3 regions of the Devosia sp. Z11_6 genome follow, and region 1 is predicted to be linked to each of the others. Evidence: predicted binding sites of a transcription regulator. Region 1 holds the regulator's gene; each other region holds the start of a gene.
The links. Region 1 encodes LexA, which represses DNA repair genes until DNA is damaged. Its sites were predicted from a motif close to TGTTCNNNNTGTGTTCNG; they were not measured.

Region 1 (3,892 bases):
GGTCCTGAGGACTATCACCACCGGATCGATGATCCCTCCCTCGATATCGACGAGCACACGCTGCTGTTCATGCGCGGCGCGGGCCCGATCGGCTATCCGGGGGCGGCTGAAGTCGTCAATATGCGGCCCCCTGCCTACCTCATCAAGAAGGGCGTCCACGCGCTGGCCTGTATCGGCGACGGGCGCCAATCCGGCACGTCGGGCTCGCCCTCGATCCTCAACGCTTCGCCTGAAGCGGCAGCGGGCGGCAACCTGGCCATCCTACGCACGGGTGACCGGGTGCGTATCGACCTCAACAATGGCACCGCCGATATCCTGATCTCGGACGCCGAGATTGCGACGCGCCGGCAAGAACTGGCGGAAGCGGGCGGCTACAAGTACCCCGCGCACCAGACGCCCTGGCAGGAAATCCAGCGCGGGCTGGTCGACCAGCTTGGCAATGGCGCCGTACTCAAGCCAGCAGTGGCTTACCAGCGCATTGCCCAGACCTATGGCGTGCCGCGCGACAACCACTAGGGCTTGAGCCCCAACGACTTCGAGATCCCCGCTTCGGCGGGGATTTTTGTTTCCAAGGCACGGCGAAACTCCGGTCGGCACGAGGCCTCCGGTTGGGAGCGGCGTTGGCGAGGCATTGCCTCAAAAAACGTTGCGCAAAACGGAAGCTCCGCCTCGCCAACAGCGACTGGGTGCCGATGCCCGCTCCCTCCTGCGGCGCATGCCAGATTCCGCGGATGTTGAACTAAACCCTGGCGGGCACCGCTGCCTGCGCCACATCAGGGTTCCGATGGCCAGTGCAGCTGCCATCGCGATTCTTCACCCAAGACCACCGGACGATAGAGGTCCACGGCTCTTGCGGACACCGGCCGGATCGCGGCGACCCACGATCCTCCAGCCTCCACGCACCAACCACTCGTCATGATCTCGCTTGGGTGCGCGGATGAGGAGACTATGCGGGCGATCGGCGGGGGCGGGGATAAGTTATTGTCGGGGGGCATGGGGCTTGAGCGGATTGCACGCTGGAGGTGGCCAGCCGGGTCTAACGTCACTCGCGGAGGAGGGGACTGAACCCCCACCCCGGCCCTCCCCTCAAGGGGGAGGGTGAAGGAGGGGGCACAAAGGCGCTGGTCTGGTGCGGCTCATGAGGACTATTGGGCGTCAACGAGCTCCGTTGAAGACGCTTGTTCCTGGCCAACTCAGGGCTCAGGCGTGGCGACCTATATGGGCGAGGGCGCGCTGAAACATGGGGTGCCATTCGGGTCCGGGTTGGCGCTCGAGTGGCCACCAGAAGAACTCGAACCAATGACCAACATCATCTTGCGTAAAGTAACACCAGTGTTCGGGGACGGGAGCGGCGGCACTCACCACAACGAAGTGCCAAAGCTGTTGCTCTGCAATGGAATTGCTGGATGGCAGCGTGCGCAAAGCCTCTGCCTGGAGGCCTGACTCCTCTGCGAGTTCGCGCAGAGCACCGACTTCCATCGGCTCGGAGCCTTCCCGCGTTCCTTTCACCAGCTGCAAGCCAGCCAAAGGATGCCTGAACGCCAAGCACTGGCGTTCTTGCGCCACCACCCGCAGCAGAACGGGACAGAGTTTTTCGACCCTCGGGGTCAATATTTACGCAGCAGGCCCACGAGGCGGCCCTGAACCTTGACGCGGTCGGGCGGGAAGATGCGGGTTTCGTAGGCGGGATTGGCCGCTTCAAGCGCGATGGTGTTGCCCTTGCGGCGCAGCCGCTTGAGGGTGGCTTCCTCGTCATCCACCAGCGCAACGATGATCTCGCCGGTCCCGGCAACATCCTGGCGACGAATCAGCACAGTGTCGCCATCGAAAATGCCCGCATCGATCATCGAATCGCCGCGCACTTCCAGAGCATAGTGCTCGCCCGGGCCAAGCATCTCGGGCGGCACCGAGATCGTGTGGGAGTGGCTCTGGATGGCCTCGATGGGGGTACCGGCGGCGATCCGGCCCATGACCGGGACCGCGACGGGGCGCACATAATCATCGCTCCAGCCCGAGCGTGGCGGCGGAGCGGCAACACGGCCCAGATTGCCTTCGATGACGCTGGGCTCGAAGCGGGCCTTGCGGCCGCCGAGCGCGGGGTTCATCGAATCGGGGAGTTTGAGCACTTCCAGTGCCCGCGCGCGATTGGGCAGGCGGCGGATGAAGCCGCGCTCCTCAAGCGCCGTGATCAGGCGGTGAATGCCCGACTTGGAGGCCAGATCCAACGCGTCCTTCATCTCGTCAAACGAAGGGGGAATGCCGCTTTCCTTCATCCGCTCATGGATGAACATCAGCAGTTCATGTTGCTTGCGCGTCAGCATCGGAGCCCTTCAATCGCAGAATCGGAACAAAGACTGAACGAGCATAGGTGTTCCAGTTATGTTCTGCAATAACGCTCAAGGGCGCAGGAGAAAATTCTTTGGCTCTGCTTAGAACCCGTCCAGCGGAATGGCCGCAGCTAGGGTGCCGGCGGGTTGTCCGGGATCGTACTCCGGCTGCACCAGCAGCATATCGGCACGGGCCAGCGAGGAGGTATGACCGCTATCGGTTTCGCTGATCGGGAGCAAGCCCGCACCTTGGCTTGAATGCACCATTTGGGCACGCATGAAGTGGCGCCGGGCGGTATTGGGCGGCGTGGGCGCAAGAAGCGGCAGGTGCCAGCGGGCGGGTTCGGCGACGCCGAGCCAGCGGCGGAGCGCCGGCTTGATGAAGACGGCGGCGGTCACCATGGCCGAAACCGGATTGCCAGGCAGGCCAAACACCAGGGTTTTGGCCATTGTGCCGAACATAAGCGGCTTGCCCGGGCGCATATTGATGCGCCAGAAATCGAGCTGGACGCCGAGACTCAGCAGGATTTCCTGCACGATGTCATGGTCGCCAACACTGGCGCCGCCCGTGGTGATGACGAAATCGGGCGCTTCGGCAAAGATGGCGGCGAGGCGCTCGGCAAGCGCCGCGCGGTTGTCGGGAGCGATGCCGTAGTCGCGGATCTCGGCGGCGTAAGGCGCAAGCAGCGGCCGCAAACCAAAGCTGTTGGAGGCGACGATCTGGCCCGGTCCGAGCGTGGCGCCGGGCAGCACCAGTTCGTCCCCGGTGGCAAGGAGCGCTATGCGCGGCTGCACGGCGACGGGCAGCGTCGCGCAATTAGCGGCGGCCGCGACGGCCAGTTGCATGGGAGTGAGGCGAGAGCCTCTCGGAATCAGCTCTTGGCCTTGGCGGAAATCGTCGCCAAGCGGGCGAATGCTACGCCCGATGGGAGGCTGGGCGGCAAAGCTGACGCGGTCGCCGGTGCGGGTCGCTTCCTCCTGCATGATCACGGCATCCGCGCGGGGGGGCACGGGCGCCCCGGTAAAAATGCGCACGCAGGTGCCCGGGGCGACTTCCGCGCCAAAACCGGCGCCGGCTTGGGCGGTACCCACGACCGCAAGGCTCGCGCCCGGCACGATATCGGCGGCGCGCACGGCATAGCCGTCCATAGCGCTGGCAGGGAAGGGCGGCTGGTCATGACGGGCAAGCAGGGGCTCGGTCAACACCCGGCCGGCGGCAGCTTCCAGCGGCACCGACTCGGTGCGGGCGGGCGGCACGCGGGCGAAAATGGCCGTGAGGGCGTCTTCAACCGGGAGCAGGCTCATGGCGCCCGCTGAAAATCGCCGGACTTGCCGCCCGATTTCTCGAGCAGGCAGATCGCGGAGATAACCATCTCGCGGTCAATGCCCTTGGCCATGTCATAAAGCGTGAGCGCGGCGGTGGAGGCCGCCACGAGGGCTTCCATTTCCACCCCGGTCTGGCCGGTGGTTTCGGCAGTCGCAAGAATGGTGATGGCGCCGGGCTCGCGCGCCTCCATCTCGACGCTGACCTTGGTGAGCGGGATGGGGTGGCAAAGAGGGATGAG
Region 2 (3,892 bases), on a different contig from region 1:
CGGCTTTTCGGTCCTGTTCCACCAATACTCGGCCACCAAGATCGGCACGTCCTCGATTCAGTCGCGCGCCACGGCTGGGCTGATCGGGGAAACCTTTGTGTTCTGCCTGCCGGGCTCCCGCGGCGCCTGCCGGGACGCCTGGGAGGGCATTTTGCGCGATCAGCTCGATTATCGGCACAAACCCTGCAATTTCGTGGAAGTGATGCCACGTCTCGCCGAGCGCTGAAACGCAGAACGGCGGCCCCAAGGCCGCCGTTCTGAAGTTCCACCAGCCTTGAGAAGCTTAGTGCCCGTGCACCATGCCCGGCGTGCCGCCCTTGGGCTTGCGCACAAAGAATGCGGCCACGATCGCGAACAGCGAGATAATCGCCCCCACAAAGAACGCCGAGCGGATGCCGCCCGCCGCTGCCGCCAATGGCTCGGCACCACCGGCCAGCAGATTGGCCGACTGCAGGGTCATCAGCGCCACAAACAACGCCGTGCCCGCTGCCCCGGCCACCTGCTGCACCGTGCCGATCACGGCGCTGCCATGCGAATATAGCTTGGGCTGGAGCGAACCCAGGCTCGCCGAAAACAGGGGCGTGAACATCAGCGACAAACCGACGCTGAAGGCCAGATGGGCGGCGAGCAGCCAGCCAAAGGGCGTGCTTTCCGTGACCATGGTCAGGCTCCACAAGACGAGGCTCACAATGGTCGCGCCGGGCACGAGCAGCACGGTTGGGCCATGTTTGTCATAGAGCCGACCTACCACTGGCGCGCAGAGCCCCATAACGAGGCCGCCCGGCAGCAGCATCAAGCCGGTCTGCAGCGTCGAGAGCCCCAGAACGTTCTGCAGATAGATGGGCAGCAGGATCAACATACCGAACATCGCCATCATCATCACCGCCATCAGCACCACCGAGATGCTGAAGGTCGGCGTTTGCAGGGTGCGCAGATCAAGCAGGGCACGGTCGCGCTTTTGGAGGGACAGCTGGCGCAGCACGAAGAGCCCGATCACTACGATGCCCAGCACCAGCGGCGCCCAGGCCGGCACGGGACCGGGATGGCTCGCAGCTTCCCCCAGCCCGCTTAGCCCATAAACCAGGCTGCCAAAACCCACCACCGACATACCGACCGAAATCACATCGATTGGCACGGATTTGGGCGTCGAAACATTGCGGATGCGCGCAAATCCCAGGGCGAGGCTCCCCAGCGCAATCGGCAAAACCAGGATAAACATCCAGCGCCAATCCAGCTGCGACAGGATCAGGCCCGAAATGGTCGGGCCGATCGCTGGCGCCACCGAGATCACCGTCGAGATATTGCCCATGGTCTTGCCCCGCGTTGCGGGCGGCACGAGGTTCATCACCGTGGTCATCAGCAGCGGCATCATGATCGCCGTGCCGATGGCCTGCACCACCCGACCCGCAATCAGCAGTTCAATGCCAGGAGCGGTGGCGCAGATCAGGGTGCCGAGCGAAAACGTGCTCATGGCGGCGACAAACACCGGCCGCGTATGAAAGCGCTGCAGCAAGAAGCCGGTGATGGGAATCACCACCGCCATGGTCAGCAGAAACGCCGTGGTCAGCCACTGGCCGGCGCTTGCGGTGATCCCCAGATCGGTCATCAGGTGCGGCAGTGCCACGCCCATGATGGTTTCGTTCAGGATCACCACAAAGGCCGAAACCAGCAGCAGGTTGATCACCAGCCGATTGCGCGCGCCAAGCCCTGGCTCAGCTGCGGCGGCGGATGGGGGCACAGCATCTAAAACAGAAGCATCGCTGGACATGGTGTGCCTTTCGCAGAATTGAATTTGTTCGGTCCCGGGCAGCTGGAACACAGCCCTGACGATCGGGCCAACCCGATTTCGACATCGCCGAAGCGAGTGGGGTCAGCGCCCTTGGCCGGGTCGGGTAGTTTAGTGGGTGCAAGCGCTCCAGTCCACCCCGCGCGCGTGCAGGGCAGTCTTGCATCAGCCGTTCCCCACGCCCATTTGATGGGTCGAGGCAGCTCAGCTGTTCACCCTTGTTCTTGTTTTGTTCTCGTGCGTGCGCTATGTGAATCCCACGCTGCGTGCCGTCGCGATTCGACCGGCAAGCGCAAGGAGATCGCCTCATGGCCCTTTATCAAGCGCCGTCCTTTGAAGCCCTGGAAAAGCTCAGCCGCAGCCGCGACGCCGATCTGGCGCGGCGCGAACTGGTCGATCCCAGCCGCAATCGCGGCCGGGGCGCGCAATCCAATCGCAGCGGCCGCTTCGAGCGCCAGGCCCGGGAGAGCTTTGATGACGGCTGGAACAGCGTCGAAACACTGCCCCAGTTCGAAACCATCGAGCATATCGAGCGCGCCAAGACCATCATCACCAGCAATGACAGCCCCGATATCGGCTTTGATCGCTCGATCAATGCCTATCGCGGCTGCGAGCATGGCTGTTCCTATTGCTTTGCCCGCCCCAGCCACGCCTTCCTCGGCCATTCCGCCGGCATCGAGTTCGAGCGCGACATCTATGTCAAAACCAATGCGGTGGAAGCGCTGCGCGCGGAACTCGGCGCCAAGAACTATCGCGTCAAGCCGGTGGCAATGGGCACCAATACGGACCCCTATCAGCCCGCCGAGCGCAAGCATAAGCTGACGCGCGGGATCCTCGAAGTGATGCTGGAAACGCGCCACCCCGTTACCATCACCACCAAGTCGGCCCTCCTGATCCGCGACCTCGACCTTCTGACTGAGTTGGCCAAGCTCCGGCTCGTCAAGGTCGGCATTTCCATGACCTCGATGGACCACAAGCTCAGCCGCAAGATGGAGCCGCGTGCCTCCTCCCCGGCCCGGCGCCTCGAAGCCATTCGGCTTCTGTCGGAAGCGGGCGTGCCGGTCTCCGTACTCGCCTCCCCGATGATCCCGGCGATCAACGACATGGAGCTCGAGCGCATCCTCGATGCCGCCGCCGCCCAAGGTGCCAAGGGAGCCGCGATGATCCTGCTGCGCTTGCCCGGCGAAGTGCGCGACATCTTCCGGGAATGGCTGCTGCGCCATTTCCCCGACCGGGTGCGGCATGTGCTATCGCTGGTGCGCGATACCCGTGGTGGCAAGGATTATGACTCGCGCTGGGGCACCCGCATGACGGGCGAAGGCCCTTATGCGACCCTGCTGACCCAGCGCTTCGAAAAGGCGCGCGAGCGCTATGGGCTCGACGCCAAGCTTCCGGGCCTGCGCAGCGACCTTTTCGTCGCCCCCAAGCTCGAAGACCGGCAGATGAGCCTCTTCTGATTTGTGATCCCGGCGCGACTTGGCGCCGGGTTGACGCCGCGCAGGCCCATCGCGATGCTGGCGGCATGCTGATCGAATCACCCATCCAGCTTGAACCCGATTATTCCCATGAGCTTGCCGCGCAGGCCCGTGGGGCGCGCGTCGTCGCCGGCGTGGACGAAGCCGGCCGCGGTCCCCTGGCCGGCCCCGTGGTCGTGGCCGCGGTGATACTCGATCCCACCTGCATTCCGGTTGGCCTCAACGATTCCAAAAAGCTGACCGAAGAGGTGCGCGAGGCGCTGTTCGCCCAGATTGTGGACACCGCCCGAGTTTCGGTGGTGATCGCGCCTCCCTCCATCATCGCCACCCGCAATATTCGCGGCGCGACGCTCTGGGCCATGGCCCAGGCCGTACACGGCCTTTGCGTTACGCCGGACCGTGTCCTGGTGGATGGGCGCGATGTGCCCATGGGCCTGCCCTGCGAGGGCCTCGCGCTGGTGGGCGGCGACGGGCGCAGCGTTTCGATCGCCGCCGCCTCAATCGTCGCGAAAGTCACCCGCGACCGGATGTGCCGGATCATGGATTGCGATGCACCCCATTTCGGCTTTTCCAGCCACAAGGGCTATTCGACGCCCCAGCATATGCGCGCCCTCAAGGACCATGGTCCCTG
Region 3 (3,892 bases), on a different contig from region 1:
GGGGTGTCCCGCGCGAACGGCGCGCGATCTCCAGCGCGCCGTCGGGCGCCATCGGCGTGCCCAACAGCCGGGCGCCGCGCTGCACGATCTGCACCAGCTCTTCGGGCGTATAAAAATTGAGGCGCACGGGAATGCCGAAGCGATCCCGCAGCGGCGTGGTCAACAAGCCCGCCCGCGTCGTCGCGCCCACCAGTGTGAACCGCGCCAGATCGATCCGCACCGAGCGTGCCGCCGGCCCCTCCCCGATGATCAGGTCAAGCTGGAAATCCTCCATGGCGGGATACAGCACTTCCTCAATCGCCGGGTTGAGGCGGTGGATCTCGTCGATAAACAGCACATCGCGATCTTCGAGATTGGTTAGGAGTGCCGCCAGATCCCCAGCCTTGGCGATCACCGGGCCAGAAGTCGCGCGAAAGCCCACGCCGAGCTCGCGCGAAATGATCTGCGCCAATGTGGTCTTGCCCAGGCCAGGCGGCCCCACAAACAACACATGATCGAGCGCCGCACCGCGCTTCTTGGCGGCCTCGATGAACACCTCAAGATTGGCACGCGCCGCCGCCTGCCCGACAAATTCCGAAAAGCCGGACGGGCGCAGTGCCACATCCAGTGGCTCATCGCGCCCGGCAACGGGAGAAGTAAGATCGGTCAAACGGATGCCCTGACTTGCGTTAGCGGGAGCACCATGGCTGTCTCCAACATCATGTTCGCCGGCTCAGCGCTGGCGGCGGAGCGGCTCGGAAAGACCATCACTGGCTCAACTCGCGCAGGCCCAGCCGGATCAGCTTTTCGGTCGCGGTATCATCCCCCTCACGGGCCACAACCCGCGCCAGGGCGGCGGAAGCTTGCGCCCCCGAATACCCCAGATTGACCAAAGCGGAAACCGCATCGGCTACATTCCCGCCGGCGGTTCCTTCGCCCAAGGCGGTCTGCAGCCCGAGCGTGCCCGCGTCAATGCCCCCGCCCTGCGGCGCCTTGCCCTTGAGCTCGGTCACCAATCGCAACGCCAGCTTGGGCCCAACCCCATTGGCCCGCCCGATCATCGCCTTGTCACCTAGTGCAATAGCGCTCGACAATTCCGATGGTGACAGGGCGGACAGGATCCCAAGCGCCACCCGCGCGCCAACGCCCTGCACGGTCATGAGGAGGTTGAACCAGCCCTTTTCGGCTTCGCTGCCAAAGCCATAAAGCCGGATCATGTCTTCGCGCACCACGGTTTCGATGAACACCACGGTTGCTTCCCCGACCCGGGGCAATCCCTGCAAAGTGCGCGACGAGCAAAAGGCCTCGTAGCAGACCCCTCCCACATCGATGAGCACATGATCATCGCCAAAGCTGTCGACGGCACCCTTGAGCTTGCCGATCATGCGCTCATCCGTGCCCGTTGCGCCGCAACCCGGTGATGGGCATGGCAGATCGCGATCGCAAGTGCGTCGGCCGCGTCGGCGCCCTTGATCTTGGCCGTGGGCAGCAAGGTCTTGACCATCAGCGCCACCTGTTCCTTTTCCGCGTGCCCGGTGCCCACGATCGATTTCTTGACGAGATTGGTGGCATATTCCGCCACCGGAATGCCGCGATGGGCCGGCGTCATCAGCGCCACCCCCCTCGCCTGTCCCAGGATCAGCGCCGAGCGTGGTCCCGAGTTCACGAAGGTTTCTTCCACCGCCGCCTCATCGGGCGCAAACCGCTCCAGCAGGTCCAGCAACTCCGTAAAAAGGATCGCGAGGCGCTGCGCCAATTCGCCTTCCGTGGGCGGAGTGACCGTGCCGCAGGCGATGAATTGCAGCTTGTTGCCCTGGGTTTCGATTACCCCCCAACCGCAGCGCCGCAGTCCTGGATCGATGCCGATGATTCGCACTGGTGGTGTCATGTTTCACCCATACCTGAAGGCGCTTCTCCTACCAAGCAGAAGTGAACAAAGCAGCAACGGAGCCCTGTGGAAGAAGCGACACGCGTAAAATTCCACCCATTGCACAAACCCCATTTTCAAGAAGCGCCTTCTAGGTTCGGCAATGTTCATGAAGGGGCATTAACTTATGAGCTGTGACCTGGTTTGCTGCGCCCCTTTGGCGCCGCGACGCTTCTGTGCATTGCCGCGCCTGACCGCGTTACCCCGCCCTGGGCACTCGCTCGCGTCTGCGCTCACCACCTATGGGCAGCGCCCGGAAAGGTGGGTAGCCAATGGCTAGCCCTTTTCAGGATAGCATCGGGGGGAGCGGCTCACGTACCTGGTCGAGCGTCACCCGCTGGACCGTGTTCGGCACCTTGGGCTGCGTCCTGGTTTCCGTCGGGTTCAATGCCCTGCTATTTGAGAATTTAGGTGGTGCAGCGCTGCAACGGGCGATGATCAGCGCTACGGTGCTACCCATCTTCCTGGGCGTGCCGCTGCTTTTTCTCCTGAGCTTGCGGCTGCGGCGCCTTGCCATTGCCAATCGCCGGCTGGGCATGGTCGCCCGCACGGACAGCCTCACCTCTTGTCTGAATCGCGGCGCCTTCACCGCCCAGGTGACGACGCAGTTGGCGCGCGCCGACAGCACCCCGGGCGGTGCCTTGCTGGTGATCGACGCCGACAACTTCAAATCGATCAACGATCGGTTCGGCCACGATGCCGGCGACCTTGCCCTGACGGTGATCGCCCGGGCGATCCGCTCGGTGCTGCGGGCGGGAGATCTGGTGGGGCGGATGGGCGGCGAGGAATTTGGCGTGTTCCTGCCCGGCGTCGATGCCGACATTACGCGCGCTATTGCCGAACGCATCCGCAGCGCGGTCAATGAAGCTGAATTTGTGCCGCGCGGCACCGTACAAGCCCTGTCCGTCAGCATTGGTGGCGCTGTGTTCGGCAGCGCCATCGGTTTTTCCGAATTGTTCCGGATTGCCGATCAGCGCCTTTATGACGCCAAGCAAACCGGCCGCAATCGCGTGACGATCGTCGCGGCCGATCAGTTCTTCCCCCAGGCCCTGCAACGCGCCTGAGGAACCTTGTCGAGGCTTAGTCGGCCAGCTTGGCCATGGCCTCGTCGCTCATCTCGAAGTTGGAATAAACATTCTGCACGTCATCGTCTTCTTCGAGCGTAGCGATCAACTTCATCAGCGTCGCGCCCTTGTCGGCATCGATGGGGGTATTGGTCTGCGGCTTCCACACGGCCTTGACTGATTCTGCTTCGCCCAGTGCCTTTTCCAGCGCGGCGGCCACTTCCACCATCGCCTCAAAGCTCGTGTAGATATAGTGGCCCTCTTCGTCGCTTTCGACGTCATCGGCGCCTGCCTCGATGGCGGCTTCCATGATCTCGTCGGCACTGCCGGCGCTTGCCGGATAGGTGATCTCGCCAACCTTGTCGAACATGAACCCGACCGAGTTGGTTTCCCCCATCGCGCCGCCATTCTTGGAGAAGTAGGAGCGCACATTGGAGGCGGTGCGATTGCGATTGTCGGTCAGCGTTTCCACGATGATCGCGACGCCACCTGGGCCATAGCCCTCATAGCGGATTTCGTCATAGTTCTCGCCGTCGCTGCCGATCGCCTTCTTGATAGCGCGATCGATGTTGTCCTTGGGCATGGACTGGGCGCGCGCATTGGTCACCGCCAGGCGCAACCGGGAATTGAAAGCCGGATCGGGCATGCCCATCTTGGCCGCCACCGTGATTTCGCGCGCCAGCTTGGAAAAGACCTTGGAACGCACCGCATCGCTTTTGCCTTTGCGGTGCATGATGTTCTTGGCATGTGAATGGCCGGCCATCGGTCAGTCCTTGGGGTCTGGTGTTGTTGTGGTGGCGCGTTATAGGCAAGCCCGGCGCGAATGTGAAGCGGGCTAGAACTCGGGCAACGCCTGCGCCAAGACCCCGCCCACCCGCACCGGCAGCACCTTGACCGCCAGTCCCGTGCGCGGATCGGTTTC

Region 2: AC3YMN_RS14855 (PA0069 family radical SAM protein) is a predicted target of LexA. The motif match lies at 2,006-2,023, and genes of this name have one in related genera.
Region 3: ruvC (crossover junction endodeoxyribonuclease RuvC) is a predicted target of LexA. The motif match lies at 1,909-1,926, and genes of this name have one in related genera.

What each region holds. Positions count from the first base shown of each region.
Region 1 covers NZ_JBYUNQ010000003.1:128,469-132,360, reverse strand. Annotated here, with positions in the region: gene AC3YMN_RS10000 (IlvD/Edd family dehydratase) at 1-516, shown strand, start outside; gene AC3YMN_RS09995 (NUDIX hydrolase) at 1,201-1,509, opposite strand; gene lexA (transcriptional repressor LexA) at 1,608-2,321, opposite strand; gene AC3YMN_RS09985 (molybdopterin molybdotransferase MoeA) at 2,430-3,632, opposite strand; gene moaC (cyclic pyranopterin monophosphate synthase MoaC) at 3,629-3,892, opposite strand, start outside.
Region 2 covers NZ_JBYUNQ010000005.1:49,085-52,976, forward strand. Annotated here, with positions in the region: gene moaB (molybdenum cofactor biosynthesis protein B) at 1-226, shown strand, start outside; gene AC3YMN_RS14850 (MDR family MFS transporter) at 284-1,768, opposite strand; gene AC3YMN_RS14855 (PA0069 family radical SAM protein) at 2,095-3,243, shown strand; gene rnhB (ribonuclease HII) at 3,309-3,892, shown strand, end outside.
Region 3 covers NZ_JBYUNQ010000001.1:381,621-385,512, reverse strand. Annotated here, with positions in the region: gene ruvB (Holliday junction branch migration DNA helicase RuvB) at 1-649, opposite strand, end outside; gene ruvA (Holliday junction branch migration protein RuvA) at 747-1,364, opposite strand; gene ruvC (crossover junction endodeoxyribonuclease RuvC) at 1,361-1,867, opposite strand; gene AC3YMN_RS01825 (GGDEF domain-containing protein) at 2,179-2,970, shown strand; gene AC3YMN_RS01820 (YebC/PmpR family DNA-binding transcriptional regulator) at 2,987-3,733, opposite strand; gene AC3YMN_RS01815 (TIGR00282 family metallophosphoesterase) at 3,806-3,892, opposite strand, start outside.